Linked DNA regions of Ancylobacter polymorphus. The main gene of each other region encodes a partner of the protein of the gene in region 2 in a complex. Links are inferred from orthologs where the notes say so. Each region holds a gene or a part of one and is shown on either strand. Other genes may lie near its edges. The genes, in order: K9D25_RS15085 and pabB.

What was found.
Region 1: the proteins of pabB (region 2) and K9D25_RS15085 are in contact, whole or in part, in a solved structure (PDB 8RP0), measured with the Escherichia coli proteins. The link is inferred for Ancylobacter polymorphus from one-to-one orthologs.

The regions. Positions count from the first base shown.
Region 1 is NZ_CP083239.1:3,193,201-3,202,237, reverse strand. What follows is about bases 2,700-5,617. They hold K9D25_RS15085 (anthranilate synthase component II), read left to right. Parts: upstream 2,700-3,813; coding sequence 3,814-4,422; downstream 4,423-5,617. Other genes in these bases: trpC (indole-3-glycerol phosphate synthase TrpC), read left to right, coding at 5,490-5,617; trpD (anthranilate phosphoribosyltransferase), read left to right, coding at 4,455-5,480; trpE (anthranilate synthase component I), read left to right, coding at 2,700-3,673. In the rest of the region: tpiA (triose-phosphate isomerase), read right to left, coding at 1-64; K9D25_RS15095 (SurA N-terminal domain-containing protein), read left to right, coding at 251-2,143; more of trpE, read left to right, coding at 2,159-2,699; more of trpC, read left to right, coding at 5,618-6,305; cyclic pyranopterin monophosphate synthase MoaC, read left to right, coding at 6,309-6,794; K9D25_RS15065 (molybdopterin molybdotransferase MoeA), read left to right, coding at 6,805-8,025; oxalurate catabolism protein HpxZ, read left to right, coding at 8,082-8,468; K9D25_RS15055 (GntR family transcriptional regulator), read left to right, coding at 8,552-9,037. UniProt on the Escherichia coli protein: Part of a heterodimeric complex that catalyzes the two-step biosynthesis of 4-amino-4-deoxychorismate (ADC), a precursor of p-aminobenzoate (PABA) and tetrahydrofolate.
Region 2 is NZ_CP083239.1:2,849,138-2,858,233, reverse strand. The notes cover bases 2,094-5,070. They hold pabB (aminodeoxychorismate synthase component I), read left to right. Parts: upstream 2,094-2,862; coding sequence 2,863-4,278; downstream 4,279-5,070. Other genes in these bases: K9D25_RS13465 (aminotransferase class IV), read left to right, coding at 4,964-5,070; K9D25_RS13480 (tripartite tricarboxylate transporter substrate binding protein BugD), read right to left, coding at 2,094-2,646. In the rest of the region: K9D25_RS13490 (tripartite tricarboxylate transporter permease), read right to left, coding at 1-1,002; K9D25_RS13485 (tripartite tricarboxylate transporter TctB family protein), read right to left, coding at 1,015-1,506; more of K9D25_RS13480, read right to left, coding at 1,660-2,093; more of K9D25_RS13465, read left to right, coding at 5,071-5,749; K9D25_RS13460 (DUF6600 domain-containing protein), read left to right, coding at 5,940-8,180; K9D25_RS13455 (2-isopropylmalate synthase), read right to left, coding at 8,329-9,096. UniProt on the Escherichia coli protein: Part of a heterodimeric complex that catalyzes the two-step biosynthesis of 4-amino-4-deoxychorismate (ADC), a precursor of p-aminobenzoate (PABA) and tetrahydrofolate.

The DNA.
Region 1 (9,037 bases), 340 kb from region 2 along the record:
CGAGCGAGCCCTTGAGGCCGTTCATCTTCCAATTGCCAGCGACCAGCGGACGACGCATCTTCATACCGTTCCAAGCTCCTGCACTATGAAAGCTCCGCGCCCCGCCTCTTAACAGAGCAAGGTCGCCTGTGCAGCGGCTTTCGTCGCGGGAAGGCCGCAGAAGTGCCGTTGCGGCGACGGGGTCGCCTCCCTATTATGCGCGCCTTTCGCGCCCCGGGCCGTCGCCCGCACGACGCCAGACGAGAATCATATGCTTGAGACCCTGCGCAAGAGCGCTTCCGGAATTGTCGCCAAGATCCTGATGGGTCTCCTCATCCTCAGCTTCGCGGTCTGGGGCATCGCCGACGTGTTCCGCGGCTTCGGCAGCCAGACGCTGGCGACCATCGGCGACACCGAGATCACGGTGCCGGAGTTCCGGCAGCTCTACCAGGAGCGGCTGCAGCAGATCAGCCAGCAGCTCAAGCGCGGCATCACGCCGGATCAGGCGCGGGCCTTCGGCATTCCCGACCAGTTGCTGAACGAGCAGCTGGCCGAGGCGGCGCTCAACGACCAGGCAAAGGCGCTCGGCCTCGCCCTGTCGGATGAGGAGATCGCGCGGCGGGTGCAGTCGAACCCGGCCTTCCACGGCCCCAGCGGCAGTTTCGATCCGGCCTATTTCAACCAGCTCCTGCGCTCCAACGGCTTCACCGAGGCGCGCTTCGTCGCGGCGGAGCGCGCGCTGGCGCTGCGCCAGCAGCTGATCCAGTCGCTGGGCGGCGGCATCGAAGTGCCGGCCGTGCTCAAGGGCGCGCTCGCCCGCTATGAGGGCGAGGAACGCTCGGTCAATTACGCGATGCTGACCCCCGCCTCCCTCGCCGCTCCGGCCGACCCGTCGGACGAGGAGCTGCGCAAGTTCTTCGACGAACGCAAGGTCGCGTTCCGCGCGCCGGAATACCGCAAGATCGGCGTGCTGGTGCTCACCCCCGAGGCGCTGGCGGCCAGCGAGGCCGTTTCCGACGCCGAGGTCAAGGCCGCCTACGACGCCAATCTCTCCACCTATGGGACGCCGGAAAAGCGCGTCGTGCAGCAGCTCGTCTTCCCCAATGAGGAAGAAGCCAAGGCCGCCGCCGACCGCATCAAGTCCGGCACGGCCTTTGCCGACATCGTCGCCGAGCGCAAACTGAGCGCCAAGGATGTCGATCTCGGCGATGTCTCGCGCGCCGACATCATCGACCGGCAGGTGGCCGACGCCGCCTTCTCCCTGCCCGCCAACGGCACCAGCGATGTGATCGCCGGCCGCTTCGGCCCGGTCATCGTCCATATCGGCGCCATCACCCCCGGCAGCGTCCAGCCGCTGGAGGAAGTGGCGCCGGCGATCAAGGCGGCGCTGCAGGTTAATGCCGCCCGCCGGGCGATGCTCGCGACCTATGACAAGATCGAGGACGAGCGCGCTGGCGGCGCGCAGCTCGCCGAGGTCGCCGGCAAGTTCGGGCTCACCGTGCAGAATTTCGACACCAGCGTTCAGGGCCAGGCCCCGGACGGCAGCGCGATCGCTTCCTTCCCCGCGCGTTCGGACGTGCTGCGCGGCGCCTTCGCCACCGCGGTCGGCGAGGAGAACGAGCCCGTCCAGCTGCCGCAGAATGGCGGCTATGTCTGGTACCAGGTCGATGAGATCACCCCGCCGCGCGACCGCAGCTTCGAGGAGGCGCGCGCGCAGGTTCTGGAGCGCTGGAAACAGGACCAGGCCGCGCAGGCGCTCGACAAGAAGGTCGAGGAGATCAAGGCCAAGATTGCCGCCGGCACCCCCTTCGATCAGGCGGTGACCGCGGCCGGGCTCGAACTGCGCGCCGCCAACGGCCTGCGCCGTGGCCGCACCGCCGACGGCGTGCCGCAGGACATCATGGCCGCCGTGTTCGAGACCCCCGAGGGTGGCGTCGGCAGCGCTCTGGCCGAGGGTGGCGACAGCCGGCTGCTCTTCCAGGTGCTGCGCGCCGTCGTGCCGGCGGCCACCGCCGCCACCGACGAGAAGCTGCTGTCCGACCTGCGCACGAGCATGGAGAACGACCTGATGACGGAGTATCTGGTCGAGCTGCAGAGCCGGCTCGGCGCCCGCATCAACCGCGCCGCGCTCGACCAGATCGTCGGCACCGACGCGGTGAACTGAGGCGGAACGCGGGTCATGAGCCTCACTCCCGAAGCGGCGGATTTTGCCGCCGCCTATCAGCGCGGCGAGGCGCAGGTGGTCACCACCACGCTCATCGCCGATCTCGAAACCCCGGTCTCGGCCTTCCTCAAGATCGCCGGCGAGCGGCCGAACAGCTTCCTGCTCGAATCGGTCGAGGGTGGCGCCACGCGCGGGCGCTACTCCATGATCGGTATCGAGCCGGATGTGATCTGGCGCTGCCATGGCGACAAGGCGGAGATCAACCGCCGCGCCGCCAGCCACGCCGACGCCTTCGAGCCCTGCCCGGACAAGCCGCTGGTCTCGCTGCGCCGGCTGGTGGAGGAATCGCGCATTCATCTGCCGGAAGGCGCCCCGCCCATGGCGGCGGGCGTGTTCGGCTATCTCGGCTATGACATGGTGCGGCAGATGGAGCGGCTTCCCGCGCCCAAGCCCGATGTCATCGACGTGCCGGATTCGATCTTCATCCGCCCCACCGTCATGGTGGTGTTCGACGCGGTGCGCGACGAAATTACCGTCGTCACCCCCGTGCGCCCGACGCCCGATATGACGGCCACCGCCGCCTATGAAGCGGCGCGCGAGCGGCTGGAGAAGGTGGTCGCCGCCCTCGACAGCGCGCTGCCCAACCTGCCCTCCGAAGACGCCTTCCACCAGGCGGTGGAGCCGCAGTCCAACACCGAGCCGGCGGCCTATCGCGACATGGTCGAGCGGGCTAAGGAATATATCCGCGCCGGCGACATCTTCCAGGTGGTGCTTTCCCAGCGTTTCGAGGCCCCCTTCGCGCTGCCGCCCTTCTCGCTCTACCGGGCACTGCGGCGGATCAACCCGGCGCCGTTCCTCGTCTATTTCAACTTCGGCGGCTTCTCGCTGGTCTGTTCCAGCCCGGAAATCCTGGTGCGCCTGCGGAACGACACCGTCACCATCCGCCCGATCGCCGGCACCCGCCGGCGCGGCGCCACTCCGCATGAGGACAAGGCGCTGGAGGACGAACTCCTCGCCGACCCGAAGGAGCGGGCCGAACATCTGATGCTGCTCGATCTCGGCCGCAACGATGTCGGCCGCGTGGCGAAGATCGGCTCGGTGGAGGTGACCGACAGCTTCTTCATCGAGCGCTACAGTCAGGTCATGCACATCGTCTCCAATGTCGAAGGCGCGCTCGACCCGCGCCGCGACGCGCTGGACGCGCTGGCCGCGGGTTTCCCTGCCGGCACGGTGTCGGGTGCGCCGAAGGTGCGGGCGATGGAGATCATCGACGAGCTGGAGCGCGACAAGCGCGGCATCTATGCCGGCGCCATCGGCTATTTCGGCGCCGATGGCGAGATGGACACCTGCATCGTGCTGCGCACCGCCGTGGTGAAAGACGGGCGGATGTATGTGCAGGCGGGCGCCGGCATCGTCTATGATTCCGTGCCCGAAAGCGAGCAGCAGGAATGCGTCAACAAGGCCAAGGCGCTGTTCCGCGCCGGCGAGGAAGCCGTGCGCTTCGCCGCCCGGGCCGGCAGAGGGCAGTGAGGCGATGAGCAGGGATCGGCGCCACGAGCGATGGCGGGGCTGGCGATAGAGACCATCGCCCGCCGGCGCGGCTTGACCCCGCGCCGGAACAGCCCCTAGACCTTCTCACAGCCGGCATGAGGCCGGCGGATGGACGCACGATGATCCTGCTCATCGACAATTACGACAGCTTCACCTGGAACCTCGTCCACTACATTGGCGGGCTCGGCGCCGAGGTGGAGGTGCGCCGCAACGATACGCTCACCGTCGATGAGGCGATGGCGCTGAAGCCGGAGGCGATCGTGATTTCGCCCGGCCCGGCGACCCCCAACGAGGCCGGAATTTCCTGCGCGCTCATCGAGCGCGCCGCGAAGGACGGCGTGCCGGTGTTCGGCGTCTGCCTCGGGCACCAGGCCATCGGCCAGGTGTTCGGCGGCGACGTGGTGCGGGCGCCGCAACCGATCCATGGCAAGCTGTCGGAAATCCACCACCGCAATGACGGCGTGTTCCATGGCATCAACGGGCCGCTCAAGGCGACGCGCTACCACTCGCTGGTGGTGAAGCGCGACACGCTGCCCGACACGCTGGCGGTGACGGCCGAGACCGATGACGGCCTCATCATGGGCCTGTCGCACACCACGCTGCCCGTGCATGGCGTGCAATTCCACCCGGAGAGCATCGCCTCCGAACACGGCCGCACCATTCTCAAGAATTTCCTCGATCTCGCGCGCGCCTGGAATGCCGGCCCCGGCCGGGAGCGGGCGGCGTGAGCGCGGCACAACAGGCGGGGACGCAGAGCCAGATGGACAATCTCAAGCCCATTATCGGCAAGCTGGCGACCGGCACCACGCTGACGCGCGCGGAAGCCGCCGCCGCCTTCGACGTGATGATGTCGGGCGAGGCGACGCCCTCCCAGATCGGCGCCATTCTCATGGCGCTGCGGGTGCGCGGCGAGGCGATCGAGGAGATTGCCGGCGCCGTCACCACCATGCGCTCCAAGATGCTGCGGGTGGACGCGCCGGCGGAGGCGGTGGACGTGGTCGGCACCGGGGGCGATGCCTCCGGCTCCTACAACATCTCCACCTGCGCCTCCTTCATCGTCGCCGGGGCGGGCGTGCCGGTGGCCAAGCACGGCAACCGCGCGCTGTCCTCCAAATCCGGCGCGGCGGATGTGCTGATGGCGCTGGGGGTGAAGATCGACCTGACGCCGCAGCAGATCGCCACCTGCATCCGCGACGCCGGTATCGGATTCATGTTCGCCCCGGCCCATCACCCGGCGATGAAGCATGTCGGCCCGACGCGGGTGGAGATGGGCACGCGTACCATCTTCAACCTCATCGGCCCGCTTTCGAATCCCGCTGGCGTGACCCGTCAGATGGTCGGCGTGTTCGCCCGCACCTGGGTCGAGCCGCTCGCCGAAGTGCTGCGTACGCTGGGGTCCACCCATGCCTGGGTGGTGCATGGCTCCGACGGGCTCGACGAAATCACCACGACAGGCCCGACCCAGGTGGCCGAGCTGAAGGATGGCAGCATCCGCAGCTTCGAGATTACGCCGGAAGAGTTCGGCCTTGCCCGGGCGACGCCGGAGGCGCTAAAGGGCGGCGACGGCGCCGCCAATGCGCTGGCGCTGCGCGCCGTGCTGGCGGGCGAGCCCAGCGCCTATGCCGATGTCTCGCTGCTCAATGCCGCCGCCGCGCTGGTCGTCGCCGGCAAGGCGGACGATCTCGGTTCCGGGCTGGAGCTGGCCCGCGCCAGCCTCACGGGCGGCCATGCCGCCGCGGCGCTCGACCGGCTGATCGCCACCTCGGCGCTGGCGGCGGCGGAATAGGAGCGCGCCATGGCCGACATTCTGGAAAAGATCGGCGCCTATAAGCGCGAGGAGATCGCCACCGCCAAGCGTGAGCGGCCGCTCGCGCAGGTTCGCGCGAGCGCCGAGGCGCAGCCGCCGGCGCGTGGCTTCCTGCGGGCGATCGAGGCGAAGATCGCCGCCGGCACCACCGCGCTGATCGCCGAGATCAAGAAGGCCAGCCCGTCCAAGGGACTGATCCGCGCCGATTTCGACCCGCCCGCGCTGGCGAAGGCCTATGAGGCCGGCGGCGCGGCGTGCCTGTCCGTGCTGACCGACGGCCCCTCCTTCCAGGGCGCACCGCAATTCCTCGTCGCCGCCCGCGCCGCCTGCGCGCTGCCGGCGCTGCGCAAGGATTTCCTTTACGACACCTATCAGGTGTACGAGGCGCGCAGCTGGGGCGCGGACTGCATTCTCGTCATCATGGCCTCGGTCGACGACGCGCTGGCACTCGACCTCGTGGAGACCGCCCACGGCCTCGGCATGGACGCGCTGGTCGAGGTGCATGACGACGCCGAGCTCGACCGGGCCTTGAGGCTGCCGGCGAAGCTGGTCGGCATCAACAACCGCAACCTGCGCACCTTCGAGGTGACGCTGGAAACCTCCGAGCGCCTCGCCCCGCGCATCCCGGCGGAGCGCATCATCGTCGGCGAGAGCGGCATCTTCACGCCGGACGATATCGCCCGGCTGGCGCAGGTGAACATCAGCACCATCCTTGTCGGCGAAAGCCTGATGCGGCAGGCGGATGTGGCGGCGGCGACGCGCGCCCTGCTCGCCCCCGCCCTGCCCGCGCGCGCGGCCGGCTGAGCGATGAGCGACACGCCCCGCCTGACCCATCTCGACGCCGCCGGCGCCGCTCATATGGTCGATGTCGCCGACAAAGCGGTGACCGACCGCGTGGCGGTGGCGGAGGGCCAAGTGACGATGCAGGCGGAAACGCTCGAGCTCATCCTCTCCGGCAACGCCAAGAAGGGCGACGTGATCGGCACGGCGCGGCTCGCCGGCATCATGGCGGCCAAGCGCACGCATGAGCTGATCCCGCTCTGCCACGCGCTGCTGCTGTCCAAGGTCGCGGTGGAGATCGAGCCTGCCCGCGCTTTGCCCGGTCTCGTCATCCGCGCCACCGTGCGCACCGCCGGCCAGACCGGAGTGGAGATGGAAGCGCTGACCGCCGTCACCGTCGCCGGCCTCACCATTTACGACATGGCCAAGGCGGTGGACCGGGGCATGCGGATCGAAAATGTCCGCCTGCTGGAAAAGGCCGGCGGGCGTTCCGGCCACTGGCAGGCCGACTGAGGAGAGAACCATGGCGCTGATGCCGGTCGAGGAGGCGCTGGCCCTCCTGCTCTCCACCGCCGGGCCGCTCGGCGCCGAGACCGTGTCGCTGGACGCCGCCGCCGGCCGGGTGCTGGCCGCGCCGGTGATCGCCCGCCGCACGACGCCGGGTGCCGATGTTTCCGCCATGGATGGCTACGCGCTGCGGGCGCAGGATGCCACCGACACCGGGGCAACGCTCACCGTCATCGGCGAATCCGCCGCCGGCCGCCCCTTTGCCGGCGCGGTGCTGCCGGGCACCACGGTGCGCATCTTCACCGGCGCCGTCCTGCCGCAGGGCGCCGACGCCATCGTCATCCAGGAAGACACGCGCCGTGCGGGCGACAGCGTCACGGTGACGGAAGCCGCGACCGCCGGCCGCCACATCCGTCGCGCCGGTGGCGACTTCGCCGCGGGCGAGACGCTGCTGCCGGCCGGCCACCGCCTGCGTGCGCGCGACCTCGCCCTTGTCGCCGCCGGCGATGTCGACATGGTATCCGTGGCGCGCCGCCCCCGTGTCGCGCTGCTCTCCACCGGCGACGAGCTGGTGCGGCCGGGTACAGGCGCGGGGGTGCATCAGGTGATCGTCTCCAATATCTACTCCGTCGCCGCCCTCGCCCGTGGCGCCGGGGCGGAGGTGATCGACCTCGGCATCCTCCCCGACCGCATGGACGCGACCGAGACCGGCGTGCGGGCCGCGCTCGATGGCGGCTTCGACGTGCTGGTGACGACGGGCGGCGCCTCTGTGGGGGACCACGACCTCATCGCCCCGGCGCTCACGGCGCAGGGGGTCGACCTCGCCGTGCACAAGATCGCGCTGCGGCCGGGCAAGCCGCTGATGTTCGGCCGTTCCGGCGCGACGCGCACGCAGGTTCTGGGGCTGCCGGGCAACCCGGTTTCCGCCCATGTCTGCGCGCTGCTGTTCCTCGTGCCGCTGATCAAGGCGCTGCAGGGGCTGGCGGTGCCGCCCCATCCCGCGCTGGAGCCGGCCCGGCTGGCCGGGGACGTGAAGGCAAACGAGCAGCGCATGGATTTCCAGCGAGCCGAAATCGTCGGCCATGCGGAAGGTGTGCCGCTGGTGCGGCCGCTGCCGGTGCAGGACAGTTCCATGCTGCGCAACCTCGCCCGCGCCGATGTGCTGCTGGTCCGCCGGCCCCACGCGCCGGCGGCCATGGCCGGGGAACCCTGCGAGATTCTGCGCCTGGAGGATTGACGCCGCCCCGCCACGCCTGTGTTCTCAACGCTTGGCTGGCGAAGGAGGGGCTGCGCATGGACATCGATCTTCCCGAGGTGGTGGCCGAAGTCCGCGCCGCCTTCGAGCGCTATGAGCGGGCGCTGGTGGCCAACGATGTCGCCGAACTCGACGCGCTGTTCTGGGATGATGCCCGCACCCTGCGCTATGGCGGGGGCGAGAATCTCTATGGCATCGCGGCGATCCGCGCCTTCCGCGCCGCCCGCTCGCCGGCCGGGCTGGAACGGACACTCGACGGCACGGTGATCACCACCTATGGCCGCGACATGGCGGTGGCCTCCACCCTGTTCCGGCGGGAGACCGCGCCGGGGCGGGTCGGCCGGCAGATGCAGACCTGGATGCGCACGCCGGAAGGGTGGAAAGTGGTGGCTGCCCATGTCAGCGTGATCGACGACCCTCTCTGAGCCCTTGGTGAAGCCCGGCGCGGCGGCTACACATGGGATGGCCGCCCGGCATTCGGGCGCGCCCGTCGGTTCTGTGTTCGCTCATGTCGGTGCTGCCTGTCCGCCTGCCGCTCGATCGGCCCACCTCCCCCTCCCGACCGGCGCCGGGCCGGCCGGGGCGCACGACGCGCGCGGAAGAGTTGCGCATGCAGCTTGCCGACGAAATCACCCGCGGCACGCTGCCTCCCGGTTCGGCGCTCGACGAGACCGCGCTCGCCGCCCGCTTCGGCGTGTCGCGCACCCCCGTGCGGGAGGCGCTGCGCGAACTCGTCGCCTCCGGCCTGGTCGACGCCCGCCCGCATCGCGGCGCCGTGGTGGCACGCCCGAGCGTCGCGCGGCTGCAGAACATGTTCGAGGTGATGGCCGAGCTGGAAGCGCTCTGCGCCGGCCTGTGCGCGCTCAAGATGACACCGCCCGAGCGACGGCAGCTGGAACAATTGCATGCCGAGATGGGCGAACTCATGCGGCTGGGGGATTTCGCCGCCTATCGCGAGGCCAATGAACTGTTCCACACCTCGGTCTATGCCGGC
Region 2 (9,096 bases):
GCCGATCATCAGCGCCATGACCGGATTTGAGGGAATACCCAGGGTGAGCATGGGGATGAACGAGGTCTGCGCACCCGCATTATTGGCGCTTTCCGGCCCAGCCACGCCCTCGATGGCGCCCTTGCCGAACTTCTCGGGATGGCGGGAGATTTTCTTCTCGATCGAATAGGCGGCGAAGGAGGACAGGATCGCCCCACCGCCGGGAAGGATGCCGAGGAAGGAGCCTAGGAAGGTGCCGCGGAGGATGGGACCGAGGATGCGCTTGATGTCGTCCTTGGTCAGCAGCAGACCCTTCACCTTCTGCACCAGCACGGTACGGGTGTGCTCATCCTCCAGGTTGCGGACGATCTCGCCAATGCCGAACACGCCCATGGCCAGCGCGACGAATTCGACGCCGTCGGCGAGTTCCAGCATGTCGAAGGTGAAACGGGGCGTACCGGTGTAGACATCCTGACCCGACAGACCGAGCAGGATGCCGAGCACCACCATGGCCAGCGCCTTCACCACCGAGCCGGAGGCGAGCGCCACGGAGGCCACAAGCCCTAGAACCATCAGCGCAAAATACTCCGGCGGCCCGAATTTCAGCGCGAGGTCGGCGAGCGGCGGGGCGAAGACGGCGAGCAGGAAGGTGGCGACCGAGCCGGCGAAGAAGGAACCGAGCGCGGCGGTGGCGAGCGCCGCCCCGGCGCGGCCCTGGCGCGCCATCTGGTAGCCGTCAATGGCGGTAACGACGGAGGAGCTTTCGCCCGGCAAATTGATCAGGATCGCCGTGGTCGAGCCGCCATATTGCGCGCCGTAATAGATGCCCGAGAGCATGATCAGCGCGGAGACCGGCGGCAGGCCGAAGGTGATCGGCAGCAGCATGGCGATGGTCGGCACCGGGCCGAGGCCCGGCAGCACGCCGATCAGCGTGCCCAGCAGCACGCCGATGAAGCAGTAGAAAATGTTCTGAAAGGTGACGGCGACGGAGAAGCCGAGGGCGAGATTGTCGAAGATTTCCATGGGGTTCGCTCCTCAGTAGCCGCCGAGCCACGGGCCCAGCATGGGCAGTGGCAACCCGAGCCCCTTGATGAACACCGCCCAGGAGAACGCCACCATGATCGCGGAGGAGAGCAGCGCGGTGGTCAGGCGGAACTTGCGGCTGGCGAGGGTGGAGAGGAACACCGCCAGCCCCATGGAGGGGCCGAGGCCAAGCGGGCGGATGCCGAGGCCGAACACAACCACCGCGAGCGTCACCAGCCCCAGCGGCACCCATGGCCAGCGGCTCAGCCCGATTTTCTGCCCCTCATCCTCCTCCGCCACGGGGTGGAGTGTGAGTCCAGTGAGGAGGACGATGAGACCGAGAAAGCCGAGCAGGCCGGCCAGGATCATCGGGAAGTAGCCCGGCCCCATGCGGATGGCGCGGCCCATGGGCAGGTCCATCGCCTGCCAGGCGAAGAAGGCGGCGAGGAGCACCAGCAGGAAGCCGCTGGCGACCTCCTTCGGGCTTTTGACGAAACGTGTCATGGGATGTGTCCAGCGGCCGGATGGGGGACCGGCCCACCGGGGTGAGCGGCAGACCGGCGGGCAAGAGCGGGGGCAGGAAGCAGGGGCGGAACGCGTGCCGCAGCGGCGCGCCACAGCGGCGCGCCACATGGGCGCGCCGGAACTGCGGCGGCGTCAGTCGGCGAAGACGCCGGCCTTCTCGATCACCGGCTTCCACTTGGCGACTTCGGCTTCCAGATATTTCTGGTGCACTTCCGGCGTGGCGCGGTCCAGCGCCACCGGCTCGGTACCGAGATCGGCGAAGCGGGAAATGACCTTGGGGTCCTGCAGCGCGGCGACGAGCGCGGCGTTGAGCTTGTCGATCTCCGCCTTGGGCGTGCCCTTGGGCGCGTACATGCCGTGCCACACCGCCACCTCGAAGCCGGGCAGGCCGGCGGAGTCGAGGGTCGGGATGTTGGGCAGCGACTTCACCGGCGCCTTGGTGGTGACGCCATAGGCCTTCACCTTGCCGGCCTTGATCTGGCCGGTCGTGTTGGTGGTCTGGTCGCACAGCAGGTCGATCTGCCCGCCGACGAGATCGTTCATCGCCGGGCCCGTGCCCTGATAGGGAACGGTGGTCATCTGCGTGTCCAGCGCCGACATGAACAGCATGCCGCACAGATGCGAGGCCGAGCCGACGCCGGCATTGCCGTAGATCACGCCGTCCTTGTTCTTCTTCACATAGGCGATCAGCTCGGCCGCATCCTTCGGCTCCAGCGTCGATTTGCCGATGACGGTCATCGGCACGTCGGTCACGAGCCCGACTTCCTCGAAATCGGTGAGCACGTTGTAGGGCAGCTTGCGGTAGAGCGTGGCCGAGGTCGCCTGGCCGATATGGTGCAGCAGCACGGTGTAGCCGTCGGGCGCGGCCTTCGCCACCTGCCCGGCCCCGCGCGTGCCGCCGGCACCGCCGACATTCTCCACCACCACCTGCTGGCCGAGCGTGCGCGACATCGATTCCGCGATCAGCCGTGCCACCGTGTCGGTCGGCCCGCCGGCGGCGAACGGCACCACCATCGTCACCGGACGGTTGGGATAATCCTGCGCAACCGCGGCGCCAAAAGGCAGTGCCATCAGCGCCAAGGCCGCAAGGGCCGTGGCCGCCCCCTTGAAGTTCGTCATATGTCCCTCCCGAGACGTGTTGAGCCTGTTTGATTGCACGGTCGCCCGTCCGCGCGGGCGCCGTATTGTTGGGAGACTAGGCCACCACCCGCGCAACGCAGCGTCAAGTGGCCCTTTGGCTTAGAAAGCGTGACGCCTCGGAGATATCCTCGGTTGGCGGGCGGAGGGCGCATCACCGCTCTAGGAACCCGCCGCGCGACGTTCCATATTCGCCGCATGATTCAGGAGCCGCCTCCCCTCATTGTCGAAATCGCCTGGCAGGAGCCCTGGCTGGCCGCGCGCCGGCTCGGCACGCGCGAGGGTGTGCCGGTGCCGGGCCTGACCTTTCTCGACAGTGCCATGCGCCACCCCGTGCTCGGGCGCTGGTCCTATGTCATGGCCGAACCTTTCGGCCGTTTCCGTAGCGAGGGCGGTATCGCGCACTGGAACGGGACGCGCGAAGACGCGACGCCGCTGGAGGCGCTGCGCGCAAGGCTGAAAACCTACGCCCAGCCCCGACTGCCGGGCGAGGCCGGCTTTCAGGCCGGGGCGGCGGGCTATATCGCCTATGAAGCCGGCCGGCTGTTCGACCGCTTCCCCACCCCGCAGGCCGAGCCCGGCGAGGGGCCGGAAATCGACCTCGGCTTCTACGATCTCGTCGCCGCCTTCGACGTGGTGGCGGAACGGGCCTTTCTCATTTCCACCGGCTGGCCGGAGGCGGACCCCGCCCGCCGCGCCCGCCGCGCCCGCGAACGGCTGAACGACGCCAGCGCCCGGCTGGCGGCGCCGGAAGCCCCGCTGGGCGCGCCGGTGCGCGCGCGCGACTGGCGTTCCAATTTCGACGCGGAGAGCTATTGCCGCGCCGTCGCCCGGGTGATCGACTACATCCGCGCCGGCGATATTTTCCAGGCCAATTTCACCCAGCGCTTCGAGGCGGAGGTCGGCGCCGTCGACCCCTTCGCCCTCTATGACCAGCTGCGCCGCGCCAACCCCGCCACCTTCGCGGCGCTGATCGTCAATGACGACCGTGTCATCGCCTCCTCCTCGCCGGAGCGCTTCGTCAAGCTTATCGGCGCCGAGGTGGAGACGCGCCCGATCAAGGGCACGCTGCCGCGCTCGGTGGAGCCGACGCTCGACGCCTTTCGCGGCCGTGCGCTCGCCGCCAGCGAGAAGGACCGCGCCGAGAACGTGATGATCGTCGACCTGCTGCGCAACGATCTCTCGCGCGTGTGCCGGCCCGGCACGGTGAAGGTGCCGCGCCTGTGCGGGCTGGAGACCTATGCCAATGTCCACCACCTGGTCTCGGTGGTCACAGGCGAGTTGAAGCAGGGCTGCGATGGGCTGGATCTGATGGCCGCCTCCTTTCCCGGCGGTTCGATCACCGGGGCGCCGAAGATCCGCGCCATGGAAATCATCCGCGAACTGGAAGGCCGGCCGCGCGGGGTCTATTGCGGCTCCATCGGCACTATCGGCTTCGACGGCGCCATGGATTTCAACATCGCCATCCGCACGGTGACGGTGGAAGGCGGACGCGCCAGCTTCGGCGTCGGCGGCGGCATCACCACCCTCTCCGACCCTGCCGCCGAACATGCGGAAAGCCTGACCAAGGCCGAGCGGCTGTTCCGCGCCTTCACCGAGGGGGCGGCGCCGTGATCCTGCTGATCGACAATTACGACAGCTTCGTCTTCAACGTCGCCCGCTATCTCACCGAGCTCGGCGAAGAGGTGGAGGTCGCCCGCAACGACGCCCTGGACCTTGCGTCCATCGAGGCGCGGGCGCCGGAGGCGCTGGTGATCTCGCCCGGCCCCTGTTCGCCGAACGAGGCCGGCATCTCGCTGGAGGCGGTGCGGGCGCTTTCGGGAAAGCTGCCCATCCTCGGCATCTGCCTCGGCCATCAATGCATCGGCCAGGCCTTTGGCGGGCGCGTGGTGCGGGCGAAGGAGCCGATGCACGGGCGCGCCTCGCGGCTGCGCCATGCCGGCACGGATGTGTTTGCCGGCCTGCCCTCGCCGCTGCCGGCCGGGCGCTACCATTCGCTGGCGGTGGAGCTGGACGCGGGCGGGCCGTTGGTCGCCACCGCCTGGAGCGAGGATGGCGAGATCATGGGCCTCGCCCATCGCACCCACCCGACCTATGGCGTGCAGTTCCACCCGGAATCGGTGCTGACCCCGGATGGCTACGCGCTGCTGGGCAATTTCCTGAAATTGGCGCGTCAGTCTCCCTCTCCCCGTGGGGGAGAGGGCTGGGGTGAGGGGCCGCTGGCCCCGTCGGCTTCCCCTCACCCGGCGCTGCGCGCCGACCTCTCCCCCACGGGGAGAGGTGATGGCGGCAGCGTGCGATGACCTTGATCAGTGTCGAGGATCGCGGCTTCACCCTCGGCGACGGGGTGTTCGACACCGCGCTGGCGCTGGAGGGCGCCGTCTTCGCCCGCGACCGCCATGTCGGCCGGCTGGTGGCGGCGGCGCAGCGGATCGGCATCGCCCTTGAGGCGGCGGCGGTCGAGGCGGCGCTGGACGCGGCCGTGACGCCGGAGCCGGCCATTCTGCGCACCACGGTAACGCGCGGCACGGCGGCGCGCGGCCTGTGGCCGGCGAGCGCGGGGGCGCCGACCGTCGTGGTGACGCGCGCGCCCTGGTCCCCTGCCCTGCTCGGCCAGCCGGCGCGGCTGATCACTGCCAGCGGGCGGCGCAACGAGCTCTCGCCCACCGCCAACCTCAAGACGCTGGGCTATCTCGACCACATCCTCGCCTCACGCGAGGCGGCGGCGGCAGGGGGGGACGACGCGCTGCTGCTCAACACGCGCGGCCGCGTCGCCTGCACCACCATCGCCAATGTGTTCGCGCTCATCGCCGGGCGGCTGGTGACGCCGGCGCTCAGCGAGGGCTGCCTGCCCGGCATCATGCGGGCGCTGGTGATCGAGGCGGCGCCGCGGCTCGGGCTGGCGGTGGAAGAGCGCCCGCTGGCGCCGGCGGCGCTCAGCGGGGCGGATGCGGTGTTCCTCACCAATTCCGTGCGCTTCCTCCGCCCGGTGACGGCGCTGGATGGCATTCCACTGGGCGAAGCGCACGACACGGTTCGCAACTTGCAGGATATTATCTGGCGGCAAGCCACCGGCGGAAAATAAGCGCGCCGCTCACCTTGCGACTTCTTGCATTGGCGATAGAGGACGCGAGACAGGACGGCATCATATTTTTGACGCTTTCTTGGCCGGCTGCGTTTTGCACCGGTGACCCGACCCAGACACGCCGCAATTATTTGAAACCTTCCGGCGGCGGCGGCGTTGAAGACCACCGCAAAGCTGCCGGAGGTGCCCCATGCTTCGCCTGACACGCCCCCTGCTCGCCGCCGGAATCGGCGCGAGCCTTCTCGCCGGCGTCGCCACTTTGCCCGCCCTCGCGCAGAACGCGCCGATCCGGCTGGCGCAGGCCGGCCCGCAGGGCGGCGCCGCGACGATGGACGTGAACCTTTTCTATGACCAGCTGGGCCGCTTCGGCACCTGGGTCGCCCATCCCGATTACGACTATGTCTTCATTCCCAGCGATGTCGGCCCGGGCTGGCGCCCCTATCAGGAAGGGCGCTGGGTGTGGACCGAGCAATATGGCTGGTACTGGGAATCCTATGAGCCCTTCGGCTGGGCGACCTATCATTATGGCCGCTGGGGTTATGACCCCGCCTATGGCTGGTTCTGGGTGCCGGGCGACACCTGGGCGCCGGCCTGGGTGACGTGGCGGCGCGGCGGCGGGCGCACCGGCTGGGCGCCGATCGCACCGGACCGTCCCGGCTATGCCGTCGGCCGGCCCGCGCATTATGCCCCGCCCGTGGCGGAAAGCTGGGTCTTCGTCGAGGACCGCTACATGGCGGCGGAGGACATCGCCGTCCATGTCGCGCCGATCCCGCAGATCAACATCTATCTCCAGGCGGCTCCGGATGCGTATGAGCCGAGCTGGGACGATGGCTATTACGTCAATCGCGGCTTCGGCTACCGCGTCTATGACGCGCCGGTGCGCGAGCGGCTGGTGACGCGCGAGGTCTATTATGTCGACAATCGCGACGATGTTTTCTTCGATGGGAATGGCGGCCGGCTCGGCATCTTCGCGCCGCGCCTCGATTTCAGCGACCGGCGTGGCCCGCCGCCGCGCTATGTGCGCGAGATCGAGCCCGACCGGCGGCCGCTGATCCGGCAATATGTGCGCGAGGACCGCGACGTGCCGGGCTGGCTCGCGCCCTCGGCGGCGCTGCTCAACGTGCTCACCCCCGACAACCGGCGCGATCTGCGCGAACGCCGCTTCGAGAACCCCGACCGCTTCCGCCAGCAGGTGCAGCTTCTGGAGCGCGAGCGGGCCGACCGGCTGCTGGAAGAGCGGCGGCAAGCGGATGCGCGCGCCGAGGCGTTCCAGCGCCAGCAGCGCGAGGCGCTGGAGCAGCGCCGCGCCGTGTATGAGAAGCTGCGCGCGGAACAGCGCGCCAAGGCGCAGCGTGTGGTGGACCGGGTGGAAAACCAGCCCGGCCCGCGCCCCGGCGGCCCCGGTGCTCCCGGTGTGGGACCCGGCCGGCCCGGCGGCCCCGGTGCGCCCGGAGCGACGCCGCCCCGTCCGGGCGGCCCGAATAACGGTCCCGACGCCGGCCCCGGTCGCCCCGGCGGACCGGCCGCGCCCGGAGCGACGCCACCCCGTCCGGGCGGCCCGAATAACGGCCCCGACGCTGGCGCCGGCCAGCCGGGTAGCCCCGGTGCGCCCGGAACGACGCCGCCCCGTCCGGGCGGCCCGAATAACGGCCCCGACGCCGGCCCCGGCCGGCCCGGCGGCCCCGGTGCGCCCGGAGCGACGCCACCCCGTCCGGGCGGCCCGAACAACGGCCCCGACGCCGGCCCCGGCCGGCCCGGCGGTCCCGGTGCGCCCGGAGCGACGCCGCCCCGTCCGGGCGGCCCGAATAACGGCCCCGACGCCAGCCCCGGCCGGCCCGGCGGCCCCGCTACGCCCGGTGCCGCGCCGAATGCTCCGGCGGCCCCCGGCGCGGTGCAAAGCCCACCTGCCTCCTCCCGCCCGGGACCCGATCAGCCGCCGGCGGCGGCACGACCGGCCCCCAATCCGGCGCCGCTGAACAATGCGGATCGGGCGAAGCGGAATCAGGAGGTGCGCGAGCGGCAGCAGCAGGAGCGTCAGCAGAAGCAGGACGCTCAGCAGGAACAGCAGCGCGCCCGGCAGCAGCAGAACCAGCAGCAGCGTCAGCAGAAGCAGGAGGCCCAGCAGGAGCAGCAGCGCGCCAGGCAGCAGCAGCGCCAGCAGCAGCAGGACGCCCAGCAGGAACAGCAGCGCGCCCGGCAGCAGCAGCGGCAAGAGCAGAGGCAGCAGCAGATGCAGCAGCGTCAGCAGAAGCCGCCGCAGCAGCCGGGGGCACAGCAGGCCCGTCCCCCGCAGGGCCAGCCCGGTCCGAACCGGCCCGCGCGTCCGCCGCAGGGCCAGCCGCGCCCGCCCGGCGGCGGGGCGGGCGGTCCGGGTGGCCCGGGAGGTCCGGGTGGCCCCGGGCAGCCGCCCGTGCCGCCCGGCGCGCAGTAAGCGCGAGCCTCGACCGGAACGACGGACATTCCCGGCAAGGGCCACCGGAGCTTGCCGGGGCTGGCGGCTCCGACAGGCATGCCGTTGAAACAAAAGAGCCCCGGCGGTGCCGGGGCTCTTTCCTTAAATCACACCCTTCGGCGGCCGTTCATTCCGCCGCCGGCTGCGCCTGAGCGTTCAGGCTGCCGCGCTTGGTCGCCAGCTTGTTGAGCGCGATGATATAGGCCTGCGCCGAGGCGACCAGCGTGTCGGGGTCGGAACCGCGCCCGGTCACCGCCTTGTCGCCGTCTTCCAGCCGCACCGAGACTTCGGCCTGCGCGTCCGTGCCCTCGGTCACCGCGTGGACCTGATAGAGCGCCAGCTTCGCCTCATGCGGGACGATGGCCTTGATGCAGTTGAACACCGCATCCACCGGGCCATTGCCCTCGCATTCCTCGGTGACGAGGATGCCGTCCACCTTCATCTTCATGGTGGCGCGCTGCGGGCCGTGGCTGCCGGCGATGACGCTGAGCGAAACGAGCTTCATGCGGTCATGGGCGGCGGCGATCTCGTGATCGACCAGCGCCTCGATGTCCTCGTCATAGACCACCTTCTTGCGGTCGGCGAGTTCCTTGAAGCGGCTGAAAGCGTCGTTCAGCGCGTTCTCGCCCAGCTCGTAGCCCAGAGCCTTCAGCTTGTCGCGGAAGGCGGCGCGGCCGGAATGCTTGCCCATCACCAGAGAGGTCTTGGACACGCCGACGCTGTCGGGGGTCATGATCTCGTAGGTGGTGTTGTTCTTGAGCATGCCATCCTGGTGGATGCCGCTCTCATGCGCGAAGGCGTTCCGGCCGACGATGGCCTTGTTGTACTGCACCGGGAAGGAGGTGACGGCCGAGACCAGCTTGGAGGCGCGGGTCAGCATGGTGCTCTCGATGCC